Regions from separate parts of the Arthrobacter pascens genome, predicted to be linked through region 1. Evidence: riboswitches for the same ligand, from Rfam matches in the RefSeq annotation. Region 1 holds a riboswitch; each other region holds the start of a gene.
The links. A riboswitch is a leader RNA that binds a small molecule or an ion and turns the genes downstream of it on or off. The one in region 1 is predicted to bind thiamine pyrophosphate.
Positions count from the first base shown of each region.

Region 1 (2,194 bases):
AAAGCACCTTGTAGCCCGTACCGTCGCGCTCGATGAACAGCGCCTGGTCCAGATCGGTGGACGATTCGGGATCAATGGTGAGGAACTCTACGTCAGTCAGGTCGGAGGCCGGCATCCGGTGTGAAGCCACGGCCGCCTCAGCGTCGCGCACCGCCTCGTCGGGGTACGGTCCCGGCAGTTCCAGTTCCGTTCTCAGCGCGCCCAGCGCCTCCTCGAGCGCGTTGGTGTGCTCGTGGACGTTAGGGGCCAGCCGATGATGTGACACGAAAATCAGGTTAGCCCGATTTCCACAGTTAGTGCACGCTATCGCCCCGGCGGCCGTTCGAGGGAGGGCACCAAGGCTTTAGGACATCCCGGCGTCAAGCGCGGCAAGCAGCGCTGAGGCCGCTTCTGCCGGATCCGGCGCCTCGGTGATGGCGCGGACCACCACCACCCGGCTGGCTCCGGCTTCCACCACCTGCTCCACGTTGCCCAGGTCAATGCCGCCGATGGCGAACCAGGGCACGGGTGCACCGCCGGGAGAGGATTCCGCTTTGGTTACCGTTCCGGCGGCGTACCTGACAAGGTCAAGTCCGACGGCGGCCCGGCCTGGTTTTGTTGGGGTGGCCCAGACAGGACCGACGCAGAAATAGTCCAGTCCCGCCGGGGCGGCCAGCATTGCGGCAGATGCCCCGATGGCGGCGTCGATCTGTTCCGTACTGTGAGTGGACAGGCCGATTTCCGCGTTCCCGTTCAGAAGGGTCCTGGCCGCCGGCAGCGGGAGATCCCTCTGACCGATATGGAACACGGGTGCCCCCGACAGGACAGCGATATCTGCCCGGTCATTCACCGCCCACAGGCGCCCGTGGCGCTGGGCTGCCTCTTTCAGGACCGCGAGGAGTTCGAGCTCCTCGGCCGCTTCGATGGCCTTGTCCCTGAGCTGGATGATGTCCACACCGCCGGCAAACGCAGAGTCGACAAACTCAGCAAAGTCGCCGCGCTCGCGCCGTGCGTCGGTGCAGAGGTAGAGGCGCGCACTGCCGAGGCCGCGGCCGCCGTCTTCACTGCCGGCCGCGTCGGAGCTGGTGGAGACGGCCGCGTGGTCAGAAAGGGCTGGGTTCATGCAAACCACCCTAGTTCCTCTAAACTGGGCTGGTACTGCGGGAGCCGCGGCGGCTGTCACAAAGCACCGGGCTGAGAGGGCGTCAGAGCCGACCGCTTGACCTGATCCGGCTAGTACCGGCGTAGGGAAGGAAACACGTCTTGCCCCCATCCCGGAGTCCCTCACCGGATTCTGCTTCGTCTCCCCGCATTTCAGGGCTGCTAAAAGCGGACGTGGCGGTGATCGGCGGCGGAGTCATCGGCCATGGCATCGCCTGGGAAGCGAGGCGTTCAGGACGTTCGGTGGTCCTCATCGACAACGCGCCAGGTTCCGGTGCGAGCTGGGCGGCCGCCGGCATGCTTGCGCCGGTCAGCGAGCTCCACTACCAGGAGCAGGACCTCCTGGAGCTCATGCTTGAATCCTCCGGCCTGTGGCCGGCCTTCGCCTCAGACCTTGCTGACGCATCGGGGCTGGACACAGGCTACCTCTCCACGTCCACTATCGCGGTGGCGGCCGACGCCGCTGACCGCAGGGTGCTCATGGACCTGCGGACCGTCCAGCAGGCCAACGGACTGACAGTGGAACCGCTCACGGTTCGTGAGGCCAGGGCCAGGGAGGGCCTGCTCAGCCCCGCGATATCCTGCGCACTGGACATCCCCGCCGACCACCAGGTGGATCCGCGGAAGCTGGTGGCGTGCCTCCGGCAGGTGCTCGCTTCGCATGAGCCCGGATCCGGAACCGACGTCGAAGGAGCCCGGGATGGCTTCGCTGTCGAGGACCGGGCTACGTCCCTCCTCTGGCAGGACGGGCGGGTCAGCGGCGTGAGGCTCGCTCAAGGCGGGACGGTCCTGGCCCGCGAGACTGTGGTGGCCAACGGGCTGCAGGCTTCATCCCTGGAGGGCCTGCCGGAAGGGCTCCGGCTGCCGCTGCGCCCTGTCCATGGGGACATCCTCCGCCTCGCCGTTCCGCAGCATCTGCGCCCGCTGGTTACCTCCACCGTCCGCGGGCTGGTCCACGGTGTTCCCGTGTACATCGTTCCCCGGCAGGATGGCTCGGTGGTCATCGGAGCAAGCCAGCGTGAAGACGCACTGTCCGTCACGGGCGACGGCGCCG
Region 1 is NZ_JAUSXF010000001.1:1,212,265-1,214,458, forward strand. Features, by position in the region: gene QFZ40_RS05675 (RNB domain-containing ribonuclease) at 1-265, opposite strand, end outside; gene thiE (thiamine phosphate synthase) at 344-1,102, opposite strand; TPP riboswitch at 1,130-1,247, shown strand; gene thiO (glycine oxidase ThiO) at 1,243-2,194, shown strand, end outside.

Region 2 (2,194 bases), 400 kb from region 1:
CCGATCACGCTTCCGGCGTCGGTGCCTGCGTAAATGCGGACCCCGGATTCAAAGGCTTCCAGCACGCGCTCCTCCCGTCGTTCCCAGAGCGAACGCATATGGGAGGCGTAGCGGGGAAACTTCGGTTCAGCCTGGCGGGCAATGTCCGGGAAGGTGGCGATGTTGATGAGTGTGGGGACAATCGGGACGTCCTGTTCCACGAGCCGGGGAACGTGCCGGGGAAGCAGCCCTGTTGCGTGCTCAATGCAGTCGATATCAGCATCCAGCATCTGGTCCAGGGTTTCCCCGGCGAAGCAGTGGGCTGTCACCCGCGCCCCTTCGTCGTGTGCCGCCTGCACGGCTTCCTTCACGACGGCGGCTGGAAAGGACGGCGCCAGGTCGCCGATGTCCCGGTCGATCCAGTCCCCCACGAGCTTGACCCAGCCGTCGCCGGCCCGCGCCTGTTTCCGGACGGCCTCAACCAGCCCGTCCGGTTCCACTTCAATGGCAAAGTTCTTCAGATAGCGGCGCGTGCGGGCGATGTGCCTGCCTGCGCGGATGATCCTTGGCATTCCGGGACGCTGCTGCAGCCAGCGGGTGTCACTCGCCGCGCCGGCGTCCCGGACCAGGAGTGTTCCGGCGTTGAGGTCGGTGCGGGCCTGCTCTTCGGCTACCTCATCGGCCACCTCGCCGAGCGGCCCCAGGCCGATGTGGCAATGGGCATCCGCAAAGCCCGGGAGCACCCAGCCGGACAGGATCCTGTCCGGAGTGGCCTCGGGACGGTGGAAGGTCAGCCGGCCGTCCACCGACCACATTCCGTGGCGTTCCCGGTCCGGCCCGGCAAGGACTGTTCCGCTGAATTCGATGATTTCACCCATCGGGCCAGCCTAATCCGGGTTTCGGCCGCCCCTTGTGGAGGTCACTTTCCCGTCGGTGCCGTGATAGCTTCGTCTTGACCACACGGGTGCCCTTGCAGGGGCTGAGATCGGGCTGACGCAGCCTGCGACCGTTGAACCTGTCCGGGTAATGCCGGCGAAGGAAGTGAGTATTCCGTGAATACGCAAGAAAAACAGCTGATCCCTGCCCAAAATGAAACCCGCCCCGCTGAATCGGGTCCTGCCGAGACGCAGTCGCTGAAGTCCCATTCGCTGGCCTTCATCAGCGATGAAGCGGCGGGAATCAGGGTCCCGGTAACGGAAATCGCCCTGGAGCCCTCGCCGAACGGCCTGGCGAACGCTCCTTTCCAGGTGTACCGGACAGCAGGCCCCGGAAGCGATCCGGTAGTCGGCCTCAGCCCGTTCCGTTCTGAATGGATTGAAACGCGCGGGGATACGGAGCCGTACGGCGGCCGGGAGCGGAACCTGCTCGACGACGGCCGGTCTGCAGTCCGTCGCGGCGCAGCGTCCGCGGAGTGGAAGGGGGCACAGCCGGTGCCCCGCCGCGCCGTTGAGGGCCGGACCGTGACGCAGATGCACTACGCCCGGCAGGGCATGGTCACTCCGGAGATGAAGTTCGTTGCCCTCCGTGAAAACTGCGATGTGGAGCTGGTCCGCAGCGAAGTCGCGGCGGGCCGGGCCATCATCCCCAACAACATCAACCATCCTGAGTCCGAGCCGATGATCATCGGCAAGGCCTTCCTGGTGAAGATCAACGCGAACATCGGCAACTCCGCCGTCACCAGTTCCATCGCCGAGGAAGTCGACAAGCTGCAGTGGGCCACGCAATGGGGGGCCGACACGGTGATGGACCTTTCCACCGGCGATGACATCCACACCACCCGGGAATGGATCATCCGCAACTCCCCTGTGCCGATCGGCACGGTTCCCATCTACCAGGCGCTGGAGAAGGTCAACGGCGAGGCAAACAGGCTCACGTGGGAGATCTTCCGGGACACAGTCATTGAGCAGTGCGAGCAAGGAGTGGACTACATGACAATCCACGCCGGGGTGCTGCTGCGGTACGTTCCGCTGACAGCCAACCGCGTGACTGGCATCGTGTCCCGCGGCGGCTCCATCATGGCCGGCTGGTGCCTCGCCCACCACCAGGAAAACTTCCTCTACACCCACTTTGACGAGCTCTGTGAAATCTTCGGCAAGTACGATGTCGCGTTCTCACTGGGTGACGGGCTGCGGCCCGGAGCCACGGCGGATGCCAACGATGCTGCGCAGTTCGCCGAGTTGGACACCCTTGCTGAACTGACGCAGCGCGCCTGGGA
Region 2 is NZ_JAUSXF010000001.1:1,609,117-1,611,310, reverse strand. Features, by position in the region: gene QFZ40_RS07400 (amidohydrolase family protein) at 1-857, opposite strand, end outside; TPP riboswitch at 930-1,037, shown strand; gene thiC (phosphomethylpyrimidine synthase ThiC) at 1,032-2,194, shown strand, end outside.
Region 2: linked by a shared signal. The riboswitch ahead of thiC (phosphomethylpyrimidine synthase ThiC) and the one ahead of thiO (glycine oxidase ThiO) in region 1 are both predicted to bind thiamine pyrophosphate.

Region 3 (2,194 bases), 510 kb from region 1:
TGGAGGTGGTGGAAATGGTGGATGGGACCGTTGCCCCTGCCTACTCCCAGCAAGGCAGAGTTCTGCAGGGCAGCGGTCAGCCATGGCTTCACCTGTCGCAGGGACGCCTCCCAGTCGCCCAGCCGGGCCTGTGCCGTTGCCATCGCCGAGGAGAGCGAGCAGCCGGTGCCGTGGCTGTTGCGGGTGGGAACACGTTCCCCCTGCAGGACCACCACTTCCTCGGAGAGCAGTCCCCCGGTATTGACCAGCGCATCCGGGCAGGAGCCGCCGTCGAGATGGCCGCCCTTCACCAGAATGGTGGCACCGGTGACGGATGCCAGCCGGCGGCCCTGCTCCAGGGCAGCCGGCCAGCTGTCCGCCTCCTGTTCATCCATGAGCATGGCGAGTTCGGCCAGGTTGGGCGTGATCAGGTCCGCCAGCGGCAGAAGTCCGCGCAGGGCCGCCTCGGCCGATTCCTGCAGGAGCCTATCCCCGCTGGTTGCCACCATCACCGGGTCAAGGACGACGACGGCGGGCCGGACTTTTTCCAGCCAGCTGCGGACGGCAGCAATCACCTCGGCGTCGCCCAGCATGCCGATCTTTACGGCATCGATGCTGATGTCGTCGCTGAGGGCGTCCAGCTGCTGGGCCAGGAAAGCTGCCGGCGGGACGTGGACCGCCCAGACACCTTGGGTGTTTTGGACGGTGAGGGCCGTGATGGCGGCCATTCCGTAGCCGCCGTGCGCCGCGATGCTTTTCAGGTCAGCCTGGATGCCGGCACCGCCGGACGGGTCCGATCCGGCGATGGACAGCACGCGGGGAACCGGCCGCCGGGTGGCGGATGGGGACGCAGCCGGCTCTGAAAGGGCCCGGTCTGCAGCGGCCGATGTTCCGACTGCTGAAGCCCGGGCGGGTGCGGCATTGGGAGCATCAGGGGCAGCAGCTGTTGGGGGCAGGACTGATGTTGAAGGCAAAAAAGACGTCCCTTCGCCGGTGCTAGCCGGACAGGTTCAACGGGTGTGGATCTCAGCCGGCTCTCTGCGCGGCACCCCGTGTCAGTCCCCCAGCCTAGCGCTGTGTTAACGCCGGATGCCCGGACGGGGCCTGTATGTTACAGGGCCCGCCCGGGCATCATGGCCTACACGTGTACTGCTCCTCAGAGCTCGGAGGCCGGAACCCCTACTCCGAGGATGATGGGGGCGTCCGCTGCAGCCCGCTTCGTCGCCTCCGGCTCGGGGGCTTTGGCCGCATGTGAATGCCCGGTGGACGCCGCATGGGTCGCCTCGTGGTGTTCCACTGATGTGGCGTTGGCTGCCCCCTGCGCACGGCTGGCGCTCCGGTTCCGCCGGGGACGACGGGTCGCGGACTGCCCTGCCGTGTGATCGGAGTAGTCCTTTTCCTCGACGGCAGGTTGCTGAGGGGCAGGACGTTCCGCCTGGGGACGCTCGGCCTCGGAAGGCTCGGCCTGGGAAGGTGCAGGCGCCGGGGCCGGCTCGCCCAGGTGGGCAAACGCCTCGGCCAGGCGGTCCAGAGTCAGCGCTGGTTGCTGCGGCTGGTCCCCCGCGTGCTCCACGAACGGCAGCACAACCTGTTCTCCGCCGAAGGTCAGCACGGTGGCGGGGCGGCCGGATGCGTCAGCATCGTGCCGTCCCGTTGCCGGCGAAGGTGATGCCTGCGGCGCAGGTGCCTGCGGCGCACGTTCCTGCGGTGCACGCTCCTGCGGTGCACGTTCCTGAGTTACACGTTCCTGGCTTACAGGTGCCTGCGTGCCCGCGGAAGCGTGCGCGACCTCATCGTCATGAAGGTGGGCGGCGTGTGCTGCTGCCGCAATGTTGGCAAGGGCAACCCTGGTGGCCTCAGCCTTGGCGTGGCGCTCGGCGTCGCTGGGGTCCGGGTGGACCGTGTGGATCTGCACCGGCGCGGCCTGGGCGACATCCAGCGGCTGTCCTCCCCTGCCGCGGCGGCGCTTGCGGTCGGTGCGGCCTCCGGGCTGGCTCTCGATCCGCTGGCTGTCGGCCCGCTGGTTGTCCTGGCGGTTATCCGGACGGCTGTCGAAGCGCTGGCTGTCCGAGCGCTGGACGTGGTGCTCCGCGGCCACGATATTTGCCCGGCGGTGCTCCACGGGGTCATCGTGGGTGACGATACCGCGGCCGGCACAGACCTCGCACTGCTCGCCGAAAACCTCCAGCAGCCCGGTGCCCATACGCTTGCGCGT
Region 3 is NZ_JAUSXF010000001.1:1,719,806-1,721,999, reverse strand. Features, by position in the region: gene thiD (bifunctional hydroxymethylpyrimidine kinase/phosphomethylpyrimidine kinase) at 1-794, opposite strand, end outside; TPP riboswitch at 945-1,042, opposite strand; gene QFZ40_RS07910 (Rne/Rng family ribonuclease) at 1,136-2,194, opposite strand, start outside.
Region 3: linked by a shared signal. The riboswitch ahead of thiD (bifunctional hydroxymethylpyrimidine kinase/phosphomethylpyrimidine kinase) and the one ahead of thiO (glycine oxidase ThiO) in region 1 are both predicted to bind thiamine pyrophosphate.

Region 4 (2,194 bases), 1.1 Mb from region 1:
CAGACAGCGGCCCACGGCATCCCGGACTTCCAGGACGCCGGCCGGGTCCAGGTTGGCGGTGGGCTCATCGAGCAGGATCAGCCCGGGACGCATCGCCAGGATGCCGGCAAGCGCGAGGCGCTGCTTCTGCCCGCCTGAAAGGGCCGACGTCGGATGGTCCAGAGCGAACCCGCCGGCAGTTTGAACGCCGGAACCCTCCCCGGGGTTGCCTTGCCCGCCCGGACTTTGCCCGACGGGACTTTGCCCGACAGCGCGGCGCAACCCGACGTCGTCGAGCGCCTCGCGGACACGCCTCCAGATCTCATCCCGGGGCACCGCCAGGTTTTCGGCACCAAACGCGACATCGTCACCGAGCCGTGAGAGCACCACCTGCGTTTCGGGGTCCTGCTGCATGAGGCCGGCCCGTCCGCGCTGTTCGCGCGGAGCCAGGCCGTCGATCAGCAGCGAACCCGACTCGTCGGCGTCGTCCCCTTCGTCCCCCAGCACCCCCGCCAGGGCGTGCAGCAGGGTGGACTTTCCCGCGCCGGAGGGACCCAGAAGCAGTACGCGCTCACCGGGGCCGATCTCGAGGTCGAGTCCCCGGAGGGCGGGCGTGGACCGGCCGGCGTGCCGCCAGCCCCAGCCCCGGGCGGAAACCGCGGCCGGTCGCGCCGCCCTTGAAGCGCCTGCGTGGGCAGCTGACATCAGTTGAAGACGGGCTCTGATGCTGCCTTGCGGGAGGCGAAGGAGCTCAGTACTCCGGTCCTGGCCAGGCCGCGGGTGGCGATCCAGGGCAGGGCACCGGCAATGATGGCGCCGGAGATTGTGCAGAAGATGATGTAGGTGAGCTTGTCGCCTGCTTCATAGGCGATGTTCCAGCCCCAGGGCAGGAAGGAATCGTTGATTCCGCAGAAGAGTCCGGCGCCGGCGCCGGCCAGCAGCGCAGCCGTCAGGTTGTACTTCTGGTACAGGAAGGACTTGAACTTGAAGTTGCCGTAGACCAGCAGGAAGAACACCAGCTCCGCGCCAAGGCCCTGCAGGACTCCGGAGATGAGCACGGTGGCGCCGTACTGCGAGCCCATGATGAGCTCGCCGGTGGCGGCCACGGTTTCGCAGAAGAGCGCCGCACCCGGCTTGCGGACGATGAGCATCCCGAGCACCGCGGGGATCATCCAGCCGCCGGCGATCAGGCCGGTCAGTGGCGGGTAAACGGCGTTCATGGGCGCTGAGACGATCCCGGCGCCCTGGGACCAGGCCCAGAAGATCACGCCCCCGGCGATGGCGATGAGCGCCGCCACCACGATGTCCACGACGCGCCAGGTATTGCCGGTCTTTTTGATTGCTGCTGTTGTCATGTGGTCCTCCTGAGGATCAGGAGGGGAAAGTGCACCCCGGCCGTCGGCGTTCGCCGCCTTTGCCGGACACTTCGAGAACTCGACTCCCTTGCGCCGGTACTAGCCGGATCAGGTTCGAGGGTCTGCGGCTGTCCGCACTCTCAGCGCCCACCTGCGGTTCCTGGCAATGCCAGGTAATGCCCGACGGCGGCGCTCCCCTGTCGTAAATAAATCTGCCCTTGTGGGCGTGGTCTAGTTTACACCGCGGGAGCGGTAGATTGTGGGCCATGACTGCCGAATCCTCCCCCGTGACAGTGTTCGATCCCGATTCCCGCGCAAGCCAGCCCGAAGGGCTGCTCAAGGCCCTGATCGGGCGGGTTGAAGCCGAGATCGGAGAGCTGCAGTTCCCCCATTTCACCAAGGACGACTCCCTCAACCTGGGGCTGCTTCTGGTGGAGCTGGGCAAGAGCCGCCGCCTGCCCATCGCGATCGACATCACCAAGGGCGAGCAGGTTCTGTTCCACGTGGCCCTCGACGGCGCCACACCGGACAACGAGCACTGGATCCGGGCGAAGCAGCGCACCGCGGCCCGGTATGAGGTTCCGTCGCTTCTGGTGGGTCTCCGCGGCCGGCTTCACGGCGGGCGGATAGAGGACCAGGGATGGTTCGACCAGTCCCGGTACGCTCCGCACGGCGGCTCCTTTCCGGTCTATGTGGCCGGGGCAGGCGCCGTGGCCACCGTGACCGTGTCCGGTTTGCCCCAGCAGCAGGACCACGACCTGGTGGTGGAAGCGTTGCGGGAAATCCTGCAATCCATGCGGGCCGGGTAGCCGGACGGGAGCCGCTGATCAGTTTCAGCTATTTGCCGCATGCGCCTGCGC
Region 4 is NZ_JAUSXF010000001.1:82,503-84,696, reverse strand. Features, by position in the region: gene QFZ40_RS00370 (ABC transporter ATP-binding protein) at 1-684, opposite strand, end outside; gene QFZ40_RS00365 (ECF transporter S component) at 684-1,334, opposite strand; TPP riboswitch at 1,402-1,543, opposite strand; gene QFZ40_RS00360 (heme-degrading domain-containing protein) at 1,601-2,143, shown strand; gene QFZ40_RS00355 (ester cyclase) at 2,168-2,194, opposite strand, start outside.
Region 4: linked by a shared signal. The riboswitch ahead of QFZ40_RS00365 (ECF transporter S component) and the one ahead of thiO (glycine oxidase ThiO) in region 1 are both predicted to bind thiamine pyrophosphate.